One region of the Paenibacillus wuxiensis genome, then DNA from elsewhere that is predicted to be linked to it. Evidence: riboswitches for the same ligand, from Rfam matches in the RefSeq annotation. Region 1 holds a riboswitch; the other holds the start of a gene.

What was found. A riboswitch is a leader RNA that binds a small molecule or an ion and turns the genes downstream of it on or off. The one in region 1 is predicted to bind cyclic di-AMP.
Region 2: linked by a shared signal. The riboswitch ahead of ABN764_RS14815 (CAP domain-containing protein) and the one ahead of ABN764_RS27610 (C40 family peptidase) in region 1 are both predicted to bind cyclic di-AMP.

The regions. Positions count from the first base shown of each region.
Region 1 covers NZ_JBEFZI010000017.1:39,747-44,601, reverse strand. The annotation lists gene ABN764_RS27625 (sensor histidine kinase) at 1-992, shown strand, start outside; gene ABN764_RS27620 (response regulator transcription factor) at 989-1,594, shown strand; gene ABN764_RS27615 (serine protease) at 1,769-2,281, shown strand; gene ABN764_RS27610 (C40 family peptidase) at 2,587-3,066, opposite strand; cyclic di-AMP (ydaO/yuaA leader) riboswitch at 3,070-3,211, opposite strand; gene ABN764_RS27605 (hypothetical protein) at 3,507-4,328, opposite strand; gene ABN764_RS27600 (M1 family metallopeptidase) at 4,333-4,855, opposite strand, start outside.
Region 2 covers NZ_JBEFZI010000006.1:146,510-151,364, forward strand. The annotation lists gene ABN764_RS14805 (nucleoside recognition domain-containing protein) at 1-707, shown strand, start outside; gene ABN764_RS14810 (DUF2785 domain-containing protein) at 934-1,767, shown strand; gene ABN764_RS14815 (CAP domain-containing protein) at 1,888-2,745, opposite strand; cyclic di-AMP (ydaO/yuaA leader) riboswitch at 2,752-2,881, opposite strand; gene dhaK (dihydroxyacetone kinase subunit DhaK) at 3,053-4,813, opposite strand; gene ABN764_RS14825 (glycerol dehydrogenase) at 4,817-4,855, opposite strand, start outside.

The sequences.
Region 1 (4,855 bases):
TGCTGTGGTTGGCTGCTCAGGCTGTAATTATTCTCGTATTCATCCTTTTCTATCACCCTATGTATGCTTATATGGTGTTCATGATCGCGCAGATGATAAGCAGGCAGAAGACCTCAATTATTTTAGGAACAGCTGCCGTCATGGCGGTAGGTATCTTAATCGGATTGTCTCAACGCTTGGATACGGTAGCCGTATGGTCTTCCCTGCATACCCTGCTGCTTCCTCCATTATTCGGTGTGCTCGTCATGCCATTCATCATGCGTGCCGCTGGGCAATACAAGCAGATGGCGGAACGATTGCAGGCAGCGACCTCACAGCTCGAGCGGATGGCCCAGCAGGAAGAGCGCCAGCGCATTGCACGCGAATTGCATGATACACTTGGACACACGTTGTCCTTGATCACGCTTAAGAGTGAAGTGACAGAGAAGCTTATTACACGGAATCCAGAGCGGGCCATCGCTGAAGCAAGGGAGATTCAAGAAACATCGCGTGCGGCGTTGAAGCAGATGCGCCAACTCGTAACTGAAATGAAGATCGTCAAGCTTGCAGAGGAATATGAGCATGGAAGGCAGCTATGCGCTGCCGCAGGAATTGAGCTGGAATTTCAGGAACGCAGCGAGGGAATTAGCCCTTCAGCAGCAGCCCCAAGCATTGTGGGCCGATTGCCATTATCAGCATTGCAGGAGACGATTCTCGCCATGTGCTTCCGGGAGACCTTAACGAATGTCGTCAGGCACAGCCGGGCGAAGCATTGCTCGGTTCGGGTTGAGGTGGGAGAGGCAAGGGTTCGATTGGAGATTGCAGATGATGGCATCGGAATTGATGAGCACCAGCTTAAGCAATCAAGTGGGACAGGCATGGCCGGACTGAAACAGCGGCTTCAGCTTGTGGACGGGACGCTTGCTATAGAGTCTGGTGCCCACAAGGGAACGGCATTATCGTTAGTCATTCCGCGTGTAATCCGCGATGGGAAGGGGAAAGGTTCATCATGATTCGAGTTATATTGGGAGAGGACCAACAGATGCTGCGAAGTGCACTCGCCACCTTGTTGTCTCTTGAGGATGATATCGAAGTGATTGGTCAGGCCGAGAATGGCAGTGTAGCGCTGTCGCTTATAGAGGTACTTCAGCCGGATATCGCGGTACTGGATATCGAGATGCCACTTATGACGGGGCTGGATGTCGCGGATGCAGTCAAGAAGAAGGGGCTGGACTGTCGGATTATTATGCTGACGACCTTTGCTCGCTCAGGCTATCTCCAGCGTGCAATGGCATCCAGTGTAGGCGGTTATTTACTCAAGGACAGTCCAAGCGACGAGTTGTCAGATGCCATTCGCCAGGTATATGCAGGCAAGCGGGTGATGAGTCCCGAATTAACGTTGGCTGCGTGGGAAGACCCTTGTCCGTTGTCCCCGAGGGAGAAGGAAGTGCTGTTGCTTGCTGAGAATGGACTGTCCATGCAGGATATTAGCGCCAAATTGTTCTTATCCTATGGAACGGTGCGCAACTATATGTCGGATGCGATTAGCAAAGTAGGAGCGGGTACGCGAATTGAGGCGATTCGAACTGCCAGGGAGAAGGGCTGGCTGGATTAAGAACTGCTGCTGGAATATATGCAGAAGATACTTGATGGAGAATTGTCGGCTCAATTAGCATCCAGAATATAAATGGGTAAGTGCTTCACTAAGTGAATATTTAGCTTATTTTCAGTTTCATTTCAGGAATTACGAACATACTATAGCCATCCCTTACATAAGGAGGTGGAACCTATGAAACGCAATTCAACCGTAGCAGCGTGGACGTGCCTAATGCTTCTCTTGATGGCTTCACCTGCAGCAGCGCAAAGCAGAACTGCGCTAGATGCTGCGGCAGATAAGAGCAGAGAGCAAGCTGCTGTACGAGTGGTCACTTCATCTCAGGCTGTACAGCCGAATCAGCAGAGCATGGAGACGGATAAACAATTAGAACAAGTACAGGCACAAATGAAGGAGCTTCGTGCAGAAATGAAGCAGCTGCGCGAGAAGAAGCTTCAATTGCTAGCTAAGAAACACGGAATTTCGACAGAAGGCAAGAGCAACAAGCAAATTCACCAGGAATTACGCGAGAAATTAGGCATAAAAGGACGACTGTTCCACGAGAAACATCACATTAATGGGAAGCATGTCGAGGATCGTCAGACTCAGCTTCAGCACGAGGAAGAAAAGCATCGAGCAGAGGCGGATGGGCTCACACCAGAAGAGATTAAGGCGAAATTCCAAGAATTGAATGGGTCAGTTAAGTAAATCAGAAGCGTCTATGCGAAAATAGTGAATATCCAGACAAGATATCGGGACATGCGCACAAGCGCATGTCCTTGTGTCGTTAATGGCGATGAGAATGGTTGAAACCGAAAAAGAAATATTTCGTAAAGATAGATAAAAGCACGAATCGTTGACATGCAGAGATGCATAGGATAAAGAAGTTGGATTTGCGCGGATAATGAGGGTAACATGAAACAACCCGACGAAAAGGCGCGTAGCGCTTCTCATCGGGTTATGTAGTCGTTCATATCATTATAAGAGTGCAGTAAACAATCAAACTATTGATATTATTGATTTTCAGTAGCGATAGACGAGAAGTCATTCTCGCTCATTACACGACGTGCACCTACATAGCGCTTCTCGTAGTAGTCCATGCTAAGGCTGTCGATGCGCGTACCCTTGCTTGTCGAAGCGTGTGCGAATTTGTTGTCGCCTACGTAAATGCCGACATGCGATACACCGTTGCCGCCGCTTGTGTCAAAGAAGACCAGGTCTCCTGGACGAAGCTCGTCTTTGCTAACTTTCTCACCAGCGTCAAATTGCGACGAAGATGTGCGAGGAAGATCAATTTCGAACTTGTCGAACACGTACTTCGTAAATCCGGAGCAGTCAAAGCCTTTCGTTGTTGTACCACCATACTTGTACGAAATGCCAAGCAAACCGTCAATCGTGTTGTCCATTTTGGATGCTGCGAATGTGCTGCCTGCACTGAACGAAGTAAACAGAACGCTCAGTCCGAGCACCGCTGTAACTAGCTTCTTCTTCAAAGGGAAGGCTCCTTCCGTGCCTGCGAGGTTAGCTGGAGGGTTCGGTTGAAGGACCCCTATGATCCCTGTGTTACAAGATCAATTCACCCGTAAAAACTGGTTCCCCCGCTTTCCGGTCCGCCCGGAAACTCGGCATTCTGGTTTTTGGAATATGTATTGCTGCGTGCGATAGTAACAATTTTGCAAGAGTTAGTGCCGCTTTCATGACAAAGTTGTAATAAATCTAGACTTATTGTAACAGACGGAAATTCCTTTGACAAATATTTTTTGTCCTTGACACGAAAAAAACTTGTCAGATCAGCGTTTTTTTCGCTGATAGACAAGTTTTTTAATTCATTTTGTTAGGTTACGCTACTTCAATATCATCGTAACCCTTTGTAACTTTGTAACTTTGTAACTTTATAACTCTGTAACTAAATTGCGCTCAATCAGAACCCCCATTATTTCATCTGTTGCTCTGCTTCCTGCCAGACAGCGTGGCGTGCAGACAATCCCCACATTTTGAGTATAGTCATAATGGCAGGCAATGCCTGTTGAATAATGAGTGCGGTAATTCCGGTGAACACGGCCGCCGCCGTTGTGGACAATATGCCTACGCCAATCGTGATACCAATAAAGAGAAGTGACAATCCTAGAATGGGAAGCAAGCGACGAGTTCCGGCTGTCACAGATCGAATTAACGGTGTTTCTGAGGCAGCGCCGAAGTTAAGGAATAAGAACAATTGATGAACAAGCCAGCCGCCAATGAACCAAGCGATTACAAACGGTGCCACTGCCACGAGTAAGGAAGACAGAGAAGCCGATGTGGACAGGGCATGGGCCGCATAAGGAACGAACCATATAGCGGGTGCGATAATGAGCAGTGTCTCGAGTAGATAGAGGACAAGCATTGGCTTCCAAGCGAGCTTGATACCTTGGAAAAAGGCAAGCCCCTGCTGCTTGGGCCGTGACATAGCATGGAATACACCCGCGTGAATGAAGGGGGTAAGCAGCATATGGACGGCAACGAATCCGAGGATAGCCCATAAGTAAGGGAAGTAGTCATTCGTCTTCATTAGATAGAACTGGCTTTCGGTCAGAAAGAGCTGCCTGCTCATCTCGGTAGGTGCTGGATCTGGGTAACGGCGCAGGATAGGTGTTACCACTCCATCGACGAAGCGATAGAGGAAGAACCCCCATAACAGTTGGTACAAGAATAGAATGACCCATATATAGATGTGCTCTTTGCACCAATTCCAGCCTGAACGCACATAAGCCTTCACACTATCACCACCCCAAAATGTTCGTAACAGCTTCGATTACCTTGATGACGGATAAATTAACTCGTGTACGGACAGGTTCATCGACATGAGCACGCATATAATTATTGATGTGCTTGTTCTCAACGACAATCGAATATAGAGGATCAACCATGACCCAGCTGAGCGGCGCTTTATGGGTGACGGTATATTGGATGCGGTCTCCCTCTCCATTCCATCCCTTGCGAGTCGTCGTGCCATCCGAGAATCCAAATACGATCGGAATGGATGGATAATTGGCACCGAGCTTGCGGATATAGACAGTCGCTTCATATTGGGTAGACCCATTCGATTCAATCGTACGTGAATCAATGTTCTCCACGGCGAAGTCTGCCATCATGCCGTTGTACACATATTGTTGGAAGAAATCATTCCACTTGCGGTTAGTTACCTGCTCAACAACTCGCTGAAAGTCTGATGTAGTTGGGTACTTGAAACGGTACTTCTGCGTATAAGTTCTCATAATGCGGCTCATCATTTTTTCCCCGACT
Region 2 (4,855 bases), on a different contig from region 1:
TGTTCATGGCAGCAGGTGTAGCAAGTGGGATGCAGACGATCGTAACGGCAGCTATCGTGATGGGTATGGTTATGATTGGGATTGTTGTCACCTTGACCGTATCTTGGGTCATGTCCAAAACAGCACTGCGCGGTGTGCCCACACATTATACGCTTGAACTTCCACCGTACCGCAGACCGCAAGTCTGGAAGACGATTTTATTGTCATCGCGTGATAAATCGCTTAACGTATTGACTCGCGCTGTCGTTATTGCGGCACCAGCCGGCGTTCTGACTTGGATTCTTGGCAACGTATTTGTCGGAGGCGACAGCATATTGAATCATATGGCTTCATTCTTCGACCCATTCGCCCACGCTATTGGCTTAGATGGATTCATCGTTATGGCATTCCTGCTCGGCTTGCCTGCGAACGAGGTTGTCCTTCCTATCTTGCTAATGGGCTACTTGTCCTCTGGGGCAATGGTTGATGCAGATGGAATGGAGAACATCAAGGAAATCTTCCTGCAGCATGGATGGACATGGTTGACTGCATTGAATATGATGCTGTTCTCCTTGCTCCACTACCCTTGCGGAACGACACTATACAACATTTATAAAGAAACGAAGAGTGCAAAATGGACAATATTATCTGCCGTTATTCCGCTTGGAATCGCTATAGCAGTCACCTTCGCCACGGCTCAGCTCGCTAGAGCCTTCGGTTGGGTATAAAGTTATCTCTCTCCCCCTAAACGATAATGTTCAGGGGGTTTCTTATTCATTCCCTCCTTACTTGCTAACTATACCGAATTGCTAGAACCATGATTTCGTTCGTTACTACCATCCGTATACATATACATTTCTTTCCTATCATGTTAAAATGATCATTCATTCTTTTTATGATTATTCATTAGCGAATACAAATACCTAAACATCTTTAATGGGGGGGATTCATTTCATGGACAAGCAGCATCTGCGCTCAATTATGGATCATCAATATGAGCTACCAACAGAAATCGAACAATATGAAGCCGTACAACAAGTAGTCAGCCTACTTGGCTCTACAGATCCTGAATTGAGGGATGATCTTGCATACGGGATATTGTATGAATGGCTTATTACACAAAAAATCCTGACCGCTGGACAACTAACAGAGCTTCTTCATCAGACGTTATCAGACCAAATGCTTTTCAAAGGAATTGGGACTGCTGAGAACGATTCGGTCTTCCAACGTACATTCTCCGCCCTCTTACTCGCACTGCTTCTGAAGCGTGATGAACAACAGCCTTATATAAGCAAGCCTTTATATGAACACATTGCGAAGCGAGTTGTTGATTATTGCATGCAGGAGAACGATTATCGCGATTATGTAGAAGTTAAGGGATGGGCTCATGCTCCAGCTCACATCGCAGATGTCATGGCTGCTTGTGTACGCAGTCCACACATTGGCCCAGAGGAATGCAAGAAGCTTCTCAGTGCCATTGAGCACATGCTTCTTCATGCGAATCATATCTTGCGAACAGAGGAAGATGAACGCATGGCGACAGCCGTCGTGTCAATGCTTGAGCTTAATAAGTTGTCGTTCATGTCCTATTGCGCGTGGCTTATGCAGGTTGAGCTGCCCAATGAAGACAAAGTGATTTATCGCTGTAGACGCATAAATGTTAAAAATTTTGCTCGATCTGTATGGATGCGTGCAGCAATGAGAGAATTCATCGATCCAACAACAGGATGGCACAATTGGTATAACATTGAAAAGAAACTGAATCCGGTCTTCAACAGAGACATATAAGATCAACTTCATTTCTGTTAATTTCCTCGTTATTCTCTTGTAGAGCGCCTGATTAAATACAAAAAAAAGAACCTGCACTTACCTGCAGGTTCTTGATGTGATATCTACATACTTAACTCGTTAGCCTGTGAATGATTGTACCCACACGCCATTGTAGTATGCAACACCGATGGAAGTGAAGCTGGAGTTCAGGATGTTCTTACGGTGTCCATCGCTGTTCATCCATGCGTTCATTACTTCTTGCGGATTACGTTGGCCTTTGGCAATGTTCTCGCCAGCAGTATTGAAATTGACACCTTGTGCTCTCATCAGATCGAATGGGGAGCCAAGTGTTGGAGATTGATGGTCAAAGTAGTTGTTATCGTTCATGTCTTTCGCCTTGATCATCGCAACTTTGTTCAATTGTGCATCGGATTTCAATGGCTGCAAACCAGCATTCGCACGTTCTTGGTTCACCAAATCGATAACTTGGCTAGCGAAGTCACTGTTCGCATTGTTGTTGTCTTGTGGCGCAGTTGGTTTATTTTCACCAGGTGTTACTGGTTTTTCAGCTTCTGGCTTGTTTACTTCTGGTTTGTTAACCTCAGGCTTTTCAACTTCAGGTTTCTCGATTTCTGGCTTCTCTACCTCAGGTTTCTCAACTTCAGGTTTGTTAGCTTCTGGCTTTTCAACTTCAGGTTTATTTACTTCCGGCTTGTCCACCTCTGGCTTTTGAACGGGAGGCGGAACGATTGGCTTATTCCCAATTTCTTTTTGAATGGCTTCCATCCATTTGGACAAGATTTGCTTCAATTCCGAGTTATCTTGGAATACTTTATCAAAGTCCATATTCATACCCAGGTTTGAACAATTCGAGTTCATCATTGGATTCGGCTGTTGCACTGGGCTAACGGGTGCTGCCATAGCAGAGTTCACCGCCATAACCGGTGCCAATGCAATTGCACTTGTAATTACAACTTTCTTAAATGTCTTCTTCATCCTGTACATCTCTCCCTTTGCAGCCTGCGAGGTTAGCTGTCGGGTTCGGGTTAAAGTGGACTCCCCTGTCGCTATACGACTTCACCCCAATGAATCGGTTCCCCCGCGCTCTGACGAGCTTCGGCTTGTTTTGTGGTACGTTTCCGATCCTAACACGGATAATACAGGAGATCATTTCAAATATATTGTAATTAATTATAATATCTTCCAAACAAAAAGAACCGGAGTATGCTAGACTGCACTCCGGTTCTACTTTTCTAGTATTCCATTTGGTCGGAAATTGATCTATTCCTAATCCGCTCGCTTCTTACTTGATCACTTGGGACAATGCTGTGAAAATCACGCCAAGCGCATAGGCACCAGCATCAGGATAGCCAAGACTCCGTTCGCCAACCGTCCCCGCTCTTCCCATACGAGCTACTATTGTCTCTGTATACTTTGCACCTTGAACAGCAGCCTCTGCCGCTTTCACAGAAGCAGTCTTCACGTCATCGCCCTCAGACGCACTCTGTACCCACGCATCTGCAAATGGAGCCAACGCATCGACAAGTGTCTTATCCCCAACTACAGCTCCTCTTCCGAATGAGCGCTCGCCCGTGTCTTGAATGCCTTTAACAACTGCTTGCATCATTTGTGCAAATTCAGAAACGGACAATTCTACGCGTTCGCCCGCGAACTTGCTGGCTGCACGGAATGCTGAACCCCAGATTGGGCCGGAAGCGCCGCCGCAATGCTCCATAATAACTAACGAGCAAGCATGGAGGAAATTGCCCATGTTGTCTGAATGATGTGCAATGATGTCATGCCATTCTCTCTTCAATTGTTTGAAGCCCTTCGCCACACTCATACCGAAGTCGCCATCACCTGCATGTGAATCCAAATCGCAGAATGGAACCTCATTTTCAATGATGATTTCACTCATCTTGTCTGTTAGATAGATCAGGTTATTAACCGTGAACACATTATGTTCGACCTTCGAGAAGGCCTCGTCCGTCTCTACTGTGAAGGATACCTCGTGGCTCGCAGTTCCTGCTTCGGACATCTCCTCAGGATGGATTGGTTCAAATGAACCACTCACCTGCAACGCCGGTGTATTACAGCTTGCTTCGAGGTAATGCTTAAGCTGTTCATCCAAGCGGATAACCGACACCGACGCGCCAGCCATATCGATACTTGTCATGTAGTTGCCTACGAATACTTTGACAAGAGTAATTTGCTGTGCATGAATCTCCCGAACTACGGCGTTCGCCAGCAAGTACAATTCTTGCAGCGGAGATCCGCCAAATCCATTAATCAGCACGGCTAGCTCCTGCTTAGAGCCTGCTGTAATCTTCATGTCACGGAACAAATCCGCAACCATTTTCTTCGCCAGTTCGTTAGCAGAAGCGATCTTCTCTCGACGAATGCCAGGCTCCCCATGAATTCCTACGCCGTACTCGATCTCATCGTCATTCAACTGGAACGTTGGTGTTCCTTTTGCTGGAACTGTACAAGAGGTAAGCGCGAATCCAATACTTCTTGTGTTGTCGATCGCGTGCTGAGCAATCGCCTTCACTTCTGCAAGCTCCAAGCCCTCTTCAGCGGCCGCACCTGCAATCTTATGAACGAGCACTGTGCCTGCAACACCTCTGCGGCCAACCGTGTATAGACTGTCCTCTACAGCTATATCGTCGTCCACTTTGACATAATCGACCTGAATTCCGTCTTCTTTGGCTAGATGCGACGCATTTTTGAAGTTCATAATGTCGCCACTGTAGTTCTTAATAATGAGCAGCGTTCCCTTCTTGCTTGCAGAGGCCTTTAACGCTTGATAAATTTGAATTTGTGAGGGGGATGCAAATACATCACCGCATACAGCTACATCGAGCATGCCTTGTCCTACAAATCCAGCGTGAGCTGGTTCATGACCGCTTCCTCCGCCACTGATCAACGTAACCTTGTTCTCATTCACGATTTTTTTCTTGACAATCTTGTATTTGCTGATGAACTCCAGTTCCGGATGTGCAAGCACCATACCGTTACACATTTCCCGAACCAAAGTTTCCGGTTGATTCAGTATTTTTTTCATTCCTTACACGTCCTTCTGGTCTTTGAATTGTTGACCCATCAT